2 regions of the Pseudomonas sp. PGPR N4 genome follow, and region 1 is predicted to be linked to the other one. Evidence: predicted binding sites of a transcription regulator. Region 1 holds the regulator's gene; the other holds the start of a gene.
The links. The regulator sigma-54, encoded in region 1, starts transcription at its own class of promoters, with help from an activator protein. The targets are predictions, from matches to a motif close to ANTGGCATNNANNTTGCTNT.
Positions count from the first base shown of each region.

Region 2: a site for sigma-54 is predicted at 2,077-2,096, ahead of nirB (nitrite reductase large subunit NirB). Genes of this name have one in related genera too.

Region 1 covers NZ_JCAUKV010000003.1:147,734-151,942, reverse strand. The annotation lists gene lptC (LPS export ABC transporter periplasmic protein LptC) at 1-211, shown strand, start outside; gene lptA (lipopolysaccharide transport periplasmic protein LptA) at 198-725, shown strand; gene lptB (LPS export ABC transporter ATP-binding protein) at 726-1,451, shown strand; gene AC58X1_RS14460 (RNA polymerase factor sigma-54) at 1,622-3,145, shown strand; gene hpf (ribosome hibernation-promoting factor, HPF/YfiA family) at 3,224-3,532, shown strand; gene ptsN (PTS IIA-like nitrogen regulatory protein PtsN) at 3,545-4,012, shown strand; gene rapZ (RNase adapter RapZ) at 4,015-4,209, shown strand, end outside.
Region 2 covers NZ_JCAUKV010000001.1:2,053,797-2,058,005, reverse strand. The annotation lists gene AC58X1_RS09235 (molecular chaperone DnaJ) at 1-234, opposite strand, end outside; gene AC58X1_RS09230 (DUF1266 domain-containing protein) at 231-923, opposite strand; gene map (type I methionyl aminopeptidase) at 1,032-1,823, opposite strand; gene nirB (nitrite reductase large subunit NirB) at 2,250-4,209, shown strand, end outside.

The sequences.
Region 1 (4,209 bases):
GGTTGCTCGCACCGACGAAAAACAACGCGAAACCATCATTACCAGCACGCGCATGACGGTGTTCCCGCAGAAGCAATATGCGCAGACCGAGCAAGCCGTTAGAATCGACGGCGCCGGCGGCACCACCACCGGCGTTGGCATGAAAGCGTATTTGAAAGACGGCAGGATGGACCTGCTGTCCAACGTAAGAGGACAGTATGAGGCTCGTTAAAACCCTCCCTTTTTTGCTCAGCCTGAGCGCAGCACTGGGAAGCGCGAGCGCCTTGGCCCTGCCGAACGATCGTGACCAGCCAATTCGTATCCAGGCCGACGACGCTCACCTGGATGACAAACAAGGCGTAGCTACCTACCGCGGCGACGTGATCATCACCCAAGGCTCGATGATGATCAAAGGCAACACCGTGACCATGACCCGTGCCGCCAATGGCGACATCGACGTGGTGACTTCGGTGGGCAACCTGGCCTACTTCGAGCAACAGCAGGACGCCGCCAAGCCCGACAAGATGAAAGGCTGGGCCGTGACCATTCAATACCAGGCGCAAAAAGACACGGTGATTCTGACCGACCGCGCCAAGGTCGAGAATGAAAGCAACACCACCGAAGGCGAGAAGATCGTCTACAACACCAAGTCGCAGGTCGCAACCGCAGGCAATGCCGGTGGCGCCGCCACGACCAAGCGTCCGCGCATCGACATGGTGATCCAGCCGAAGAAGAAGGCCGAGTAAATGGCGACTCTCAAAGCCCAGCATCTGGCCAAGAGCTACAAGGGCCGCCAGGTGGTTCGCGACGTCAGCCTGTCGATCGACAGCGGCCAGATCGTCGGCTTGCTCGGCCCCAACGGTGCCGGCAAGACCACCTGCTTCTACATGATCGTCGGCCTGGTTCAGGCCGATCAAGGCCGCGTGCTGATCGACAACAATGACGTCAGCCACCAACCCATGCACGGCCGCGCCCGTGCCGGGATTGGCTACCTGCCGCAGGAAGCGTCGATTTTCCGCAAGCTGTCGGTTGCCGACAACATCATGGCGATCCTCGAAACGCGCAAGGAACTCGACCGTGACGGCCGTCGCAAGGAGCTGGAAAGCCTGCTGCAGGAATTCCATATCAGCCACATCCGCGACAACCTCGGCATGAGCCTTTCCGGTGGCGAACGCCGCCGTGTCGAGATTGCCCGCGCCCTGGCCACCGCACCCAAGTTCATTCTGCTGGATGAACCGTTCGCTGGCGTCGACCCGATCTCGGTAGGTGACATCAAGCAGATCATTCATCACCTCAAGGCCAAGGGTATCGGTGTGTTGATCACCGACCACAACGTCCGCGAGACGCTGGATATCTGTGAGACAGCCTACATCGTCAACGATGGTCAACTGATCGCCGAAGGCGATGCCGAGACCATTCTGGCCAACGATCTGGTCAAGGAAGTCTACCTGGGCCACGAGTTCCGGCTCTGAGGCCCTTGCCTGGGCACTGGCAGCAGCAAGCTAAAACAGCTTAAGTGTTACAGTGCTCTAGGCAAACGCTACAAATTAAGGCATATAACTTGCTTGAAATTGGCGCCGCGGCGCCCTTCGTGTAGTGGATGGCGCAGATGCGCCGGCGGACAAGGTATTAAGCCCAAGCTATGAAACCATCGCTCGTCCTAAAAATGGGCCAGCAACTGACGATGACCCCGCAGTTGCAACAGGCCATTCGTCTGCTTCAGCTCTCGACCCTGGACCTCCAACAGGAAATTCAGGAAGCGCTGGAATCCAACCCGATGCTCGAACGCCAGGAAGATGGCGAAGACTTCGACAACAGCGACCCGCTGGCCGACAGTGCCGAAAGCAAGCCAAGCGCCGAAAACCTGGAGAACAGCTTCCAGGACAGCGGTTTTCAGGATGGCAGCCTGCAGGAAGGCAGCGCCGCCAGTCAGAACCTTGAAGAAGGCGACTGGAACGAGCGCATTCCCAACGAACTACCGGTCGACACCGCCTGGGAAGATGTCTACCAGACCAGCGCCAGCAGCCTGCCCAGCAACGACGATGACGAGTGGGACTTCACCACCCGCACCTCTGCTGGCGAGAGCCTGCAAAGCCACTTGCTGTGGCAACTGAACCTGGCGCCGATGTCCGATACCGATCGCCTGATTGCAGTAACGCTGATCGACAGCATCAACCAGCAAGGCTATCTGGAAGACACCCTCGAAGAAATCTGCGCAGGCTTTGACCCGGAGCTCGACATAGAGCTCGATGAAGTCGAGGCCGTGCTGCACCGTATTCAACAGTTCGAACCCGCCGGCGTTGCCGCACGCAACCTGGGCGAGTGCCTGCTGCTGCAGCTGCGTCAGTTGCCGGCCAATACGCCTTGGTTGACCGAGGCCAAGCGCCTGGTCAGCGACTTCATCGATATGCTCGGCAGCCGCGACTACAGCCAGCTGATGCGCCGTATGAAGCTCAAGGAAGACGAGCTGCGGCAGGTCATCGAGCTGGTGCAGAGCCTCAATCCGCGGCCTGGTTCGCAGATCGAGTCGAGCGAGCCGGAGTACGTGGTGCCTGACGTGATCGTGCGCAAGGACACCGACCGCTGGCTGGTCGAGCTGAACCAGGAGGCCATGCCGCGCCTGCGGGTCAACCCGCAATATGCAGGCTTTGTCCGCCGCGCCGATACCAGCGCCGACAACACCTTCATGCGCAACCAGTTGCAGGAAGCGCGCTGGTTCATCAAGAGCCTGCAGAGCCGCAACGAGACCTTGATGAAGGTCGCCACGCAGATCGTCGAGCACCAGCGCGATTTTCTCGAGTACGGCGACGAGGCGATGAAACCGTTGGTGCTGCATGACATCGCCGAAGCAGTGGGCATGCATGAGTCGACCATCTCCCGCGTCACCACCCAGAAGTACATGCACACTCCGCGTGGCATCTTTGAGTTGAAATACTTTTTCTCGAGCCACGTCAGCACCTCCGAAGGCGGTGAATGCTCGTCCACGGCGATCCGCGCGATCATCAAGAAACTGGTTGCAGCGGAAAATCAGAAAAAGCCATTGAGTGACAGCAAGATCGCTGGTTTACTGGAGGCACAAGGCATCCAGGTAGCCCGTCGCACCGTCGCCAAGTACCGCGAGTCGCTCGGCATAGCACCGTCGAGTGAACGCAAGCGACTGATGTAGCCCCGGGATGTGCCACAGCGTTTTTGTGGCAGGTGCAAGACCTGCCTCTTTATGCACGGGCAACAAAGGAGAAGCTGTATGCAAGTCAACATCAGTGGACACCATGTAGAAGTAACCCCACCACTGCGCGACTACGTCGAGCAGAAGCTGAAGAGACTCGCAGGGCACTTTGACAAGATCACCAACGTTACGGTGATCATGAAAGTCGAGAAACTGCAGCAGAAGATCGAAGCGACTCTGCAGATTCCGGGCGGCGAAGTGGTTGCCAATGCCGAAGATCTAGACATGTATGCAGCCATCGACAATTTGGCTGACAAGCTCGACCGCCAACTGAAAAAACACAAGGAAAAACAGCAAAGTCTCCTGCAAGGTGCAGCTGCTCGCTGACCCCCCTCATCCATGATCCGACTTGAAACCATCCTGACCCCCGGCCGTTCCCTGGTGAACGTGCCGGGCGTCAGCAGTAAGAAACGCGCCCTCGAAGAAATCGCCAAGGTCGTAGCCAGCGAAGTCAGCGAGCTCGACCAGCAAGAAGTCTTCGAGAAGCTGATCGCCCGCGAAAAACTGGGCTCCACCGGGTTCGGCAATGGCATCGCCATTCCGCACTGCCGCCTCAAGGGCTGCGCCAATCCGGTCAGCGCCCTGCTCCACCTGGATCATCCAATCGATTTCGACGCCATCGATGGCGCCCCCGTGGACCTGCTGTTCGTCCTGCTGGTGCCCGAAGCTGCCACCGATGCTCACCTTGAGCTGTTGCGCCAGATTGCCAGCATGCTCGATCGCGAAGATGTGCGTAAGCGTCTGCGCGCTGCGAGAGACAACAAGGCCTTGTACCAGGTCGTCCTGGACGTGCAAAACGGGAGCTGAGCATGCGCCTGATCATCGTCAGCGGCCGCTCTGGCTCCGGCAAGAGCACTGCACTTGCCGTGCTGGAAGACAATGGCTTCTACTGCATCGACAACCTGCCCGCCGGGTTGCTGCCGCAGCTGGCTGAAAACGCGTTGATCAATACCGAGCTGATGCAGCCCAAGGTTGCTGTCTCGATTGATGCGCGCAACCTGCCA
Region 2 (4,209 bases), on a different contig from region 1:
ACCGCGCAATGCGCCTGACATCTCGTCAGCTCTGGCTTCGGCTTCGACCACTGGCGCGGCGTCGGCCTCGCTTTCACGGGCCAGGCGCAGCGCTTGTTCGTAGGCCTCGCGCAGCGCCTGGAAACCTTGCGGGTCAGTTTCCGGATGATGTGCCGGCAGCAGACCGCGGTAGGCCTGGCGGATCAGATTGAGGTCCTGGGTCGGTTCCAGGCCAAGGCGTATCCAGCAACTCATGACCAGCAGTCCTCTTCCAGCGATGCCGGGCGTTCCGGTTCAGGTAATGGCAGATCCCAGCTGAGGCTGGCCAGCAGCTCGCTGGCACCCAGGCGCAGGTTGAGCAGGATGCAGCGGTTCCAGTGCTCATTGCCCTGGCGTTCGAGTTCGGCGGCGAGTGCCTGGTCGCTGCTGTCAGAGACGTTCCACAGCGCCTTGCCGAACAGGTAGCCGGCCAGGTAGCCGTCCCAGCTGTTGTAGTAATGACGGGCACGCAAGGCCAGGCGGTAATGCAGGTAGAGGCTTTCTTCGGCAGTGATATAGGACTTTTTCAGCCCGGCGCGCAGCAGAAAGCTCATCCGCCCCAGGTCCCAGGCGCGGGTGCCGCCGGGGCCGCAGTCCGGGTAGGTGCGGGCGGCGTACTGGTACTTGATCCGGTCCCGCTCGGGCAGGCGCTCGAGCAGCGCTTGCCATTGGATGGGCAAGCAGCGCTGGAACTGCCAGTAGGCTTCGGACAGCTCGGTGGCGTGGCCGTTGTCAGCCATGCCGAGCATGTCCAGCAACTGCGCACGGTTGCTGATGCCCCACCAGCGTTCGAGGTCGCTCTGGTCGTCGCCCTCGTGATAGTCCGGCGCGGTGTAGCTGGCACCGTTGAGGGCAGCCATCGGTGCGGACAAGGCATGCAGCCAATGCTGCGCGGTTTCTTCCATGACACGGACTCCTGGGCCGGCGCAGAACAGGGATGACGGCCGGCCTTGCGGGTGGCGATTGTAAATAGCGGCCAGCACGGCGGCAAATGGCCTGCTCGGGATGGCGCTTCAGCTGACCGTTTTTCCGGCCAGACGTTCTTCCTCGCGCAGGGTCAGCACTTCATAACCGTCAGCAGTGACCGCAACGGTGTGTTCCCACTGCGCCGACAGCGCGCCGTCGCGGGTGATCACCGTCCAGCCATCTTTCAGCTCGCGGGTGCCGCGCGCGCCCTGGTTGATCATCGGCTCGATGGTGAAGACCATGCCAGGCTTGAGCTTCATGCCCATGCCGCGTTGGCCGAAGTGGAGGATTTCCGGTTTTTCGTGCATCTGCTGGCCGATGCCATGGCCACAGTATTCACGTACTACGCTGTAGCCAGCCGCTTCAGCGGTGCTGTGAATGGCGTGGCCGATGTCGCCCAGAGTGGCCCCCGGGCGAACTTGCTCGATGCCGCGCCAGAGCGCGTCATAAGTGGTTTCTACCAACCGCTCGGCTTCAGCGCTGATCGCGCCGATGCGGTACATCTTCGACGAGTCGGCGATATAACCGCCTTGTTCCAGGGTGATGTCGACGTTGACGATCGAGCCTTCAGCGAGCACTTCGTCAGCCTTGGGCATGCCGTGACAGACGACGTGATCGACCGAAGTGTTCAGCGAATAGGGGAAACCGTATTGGCCCTTGCTGGCCGGCCGGGCGCGCAGGGTCTGGACGATGAACGCCTCGGCGTGGTCGTTGATCTGCATCGTGGTCACGCCGGGGCGGATGAAACCGTCGAGTTCGGCAAACACTTGCGCCAGCAACTGGCCGGCGCGGCGCATCAGGTCGAGTTGTTCGACTGTCTTGAGGATGACTTGGGACATTGGCGCTTCAAAGACCTCGCTTGAATCAGGCTGCAGCATATCCCCATGGCACCCAGCCTTGCCAGCGCAGCGCCGTGCCCCAGGATGGGGACACGTGCACCAAGACGAGTCGAAAATCCACCATAGGCGGCGCATCGACTTTCTCGCCACTACCGTCTGCACCCGCGCCGATCCCTGTAGCGGCCTTGCCGGGGCGCCGGACCGGTCGGAAAGGGCCGCAAAGCGGACCCATGGTTCACCTCAATACCCCAGAACTGGCACAGTCCCTGCTTTGACCCAGCAACAACACGCCCCACTGATCAACGGCGATCAATCAGGGGCCTCACCCAGATGAGAACAGGCAAAGGCGCCTGGAGCTTCGGCTCCAGGCGTTTTTTTTTGTCTTTGCGGCGGCCAACCCCGCCAACCCGTGATCGAGGATCGGCTATGCAGGCAACAGCGAACGGCGGACAACTTCAGCGACTGGTCATCGTCGGCAACGGCATGGTCGGCCATCACTGCGTCGAGCAACTGGTCGAGCGCGGCGCATTGGCGCGCTTCGAGGTGCGCGTATTCGGCGAGGAGCGTCAGCGCGCCTACGATCGCGTACATCTCTCAGAGTACTTCGCCGGCAGCGACAGCGAAGCGCTGGCCATGTGCGAGGCGGATTTCTACGATCGCCACGGCGTGCACCTGCACCTCGGCGAGGGCGTGCTCGAAATCGATCGCGAGCGCTGTGAAGTGGTCACCGCAGAGGGCCGTTATGGCTACGACCAGTTGGTCCTGGCCACCGGCTCTTATCCGTTCGTGCCGCCACTCGAAGGCTCCAGCGGCACGTCGCGGCTGGTCTACCGCACTCTGGATGACCTTGACGCCATTCGCGCCGCCGCCAGCGGCAGCCGCCGGGGTGTGGTGGTCGGTGGCGGCTTGCTGGGCCTCGAGGCGGCCAACGCCTTGAAGTCGCTGGGCCTGGAAGCCCACGTGGTGGAGTTCGCGCCGCGCTTGATGCCGGTGCAGCTCGACAGCGAAGGCGGCGCGGCATTGAAGGCGCAGATCGAGGCGCTGGGCGTGGGGGTGCATGTGTCACGCGCCACCCAGTCGATCAGCACCGGCAGTGAGTACCGCTATCGAATGAATTTCGACGGTGGCGAGTATCTTGAAACCGACCTGGTCGTGTTCTCTGCCGGTATCCGCGCACAAGACGCCCTCGGCCGCGCCTGCGGCCTGGAGATTGGTGCGCGTGGCGGGGTGGCGATCGACCACGATTGCCGCAGCAGCGACCCGCAGATCTTCGCCATCGGCGAGTGCGCCTCGTGGAATGGCAGCGTGTTCGGCCTGGTCGCGCCCGGTTACAGCATGGCGCGCAACCTTGCTGCGCTGTTGCTTGGTGAAACGTCCACCCCGTTCACCGGCGCCGACATGTCAACCAAACTCAAGCTGCTTGGAGTCGATGTCGGCTCGATCGGCGACGCCCACGGCGCGACTCCCGGCGCGCGCAGTTACCGCTTCATCGACGAGGCCAACGCGGCCTATCGCCGGCTGGTGGTCGATGCCAGCGGCAAGCACGTGCTCGGCGCGGTGCTGGTCGGTGACAACAGCTACTACGACACCCTGCTGCAGTACTGCCAGAACGGCATTGCCCTGCCAGCTGATCCGGCCACGCTGATCCTGCCGCAGGGCGGCGGCGCGCCGGCGCTGGGTGCCGATGCCTTGCCCGATACGGCGACCATCTGCTCCTGCCACAACGTCAGCAAGGGCGCGGTCTGTGCGGCGATCGACAGCGGCTGCAGCGACCTCGCCGCGGTCAAGAGTTGCACCAAGGCGGCCAGCGGTTGCGGCGGTTGCGCGGCGCTGCTCAAGCAGGTCTTCGAGCACGAGTTGACTGCCCGTGGGGTCACCGTCGACAAGAGCCTGTGCGAGCACTTCGGCTATACCCGCCAGGAGCTTTATGGGCTGGTCCGGGTCGAGGGCATCCGCACTTTCACTGAGCTGCTCGAGCGTCACGGTAAAGGCCATGTCGGCTGTGACATCTGCAAACCGGCGGTGGGTTCGATCCTGGCCTCGTGCTGGAACCAGCCGATCATGGACGCCGCGCTGGTGCCGCTGCAGGACACCAACGACACCTTCATGGCCAACATGCAGAAAAACGGCACCTACTCGGTGGTGCCGCGCATTCCCGGTGGCGAGATAACACCGGACAAGCTGATCGTGATCGGCCAGGTGGCGAAAAAATACGACCTCTATACCAAGATCACCGGCGGTCAGCGCATCGACCTGTTCGGCGCGCAGTTGCACGAACTGCCGCTGATATGGGGCGAGCTGATCGCTGCAGGCTTCGAGACCGGTCACGCTTATGGCAAGTCGACGCGTACGGTCAAATCCTGCGTCGGCAGCACCTGGTGCCGCT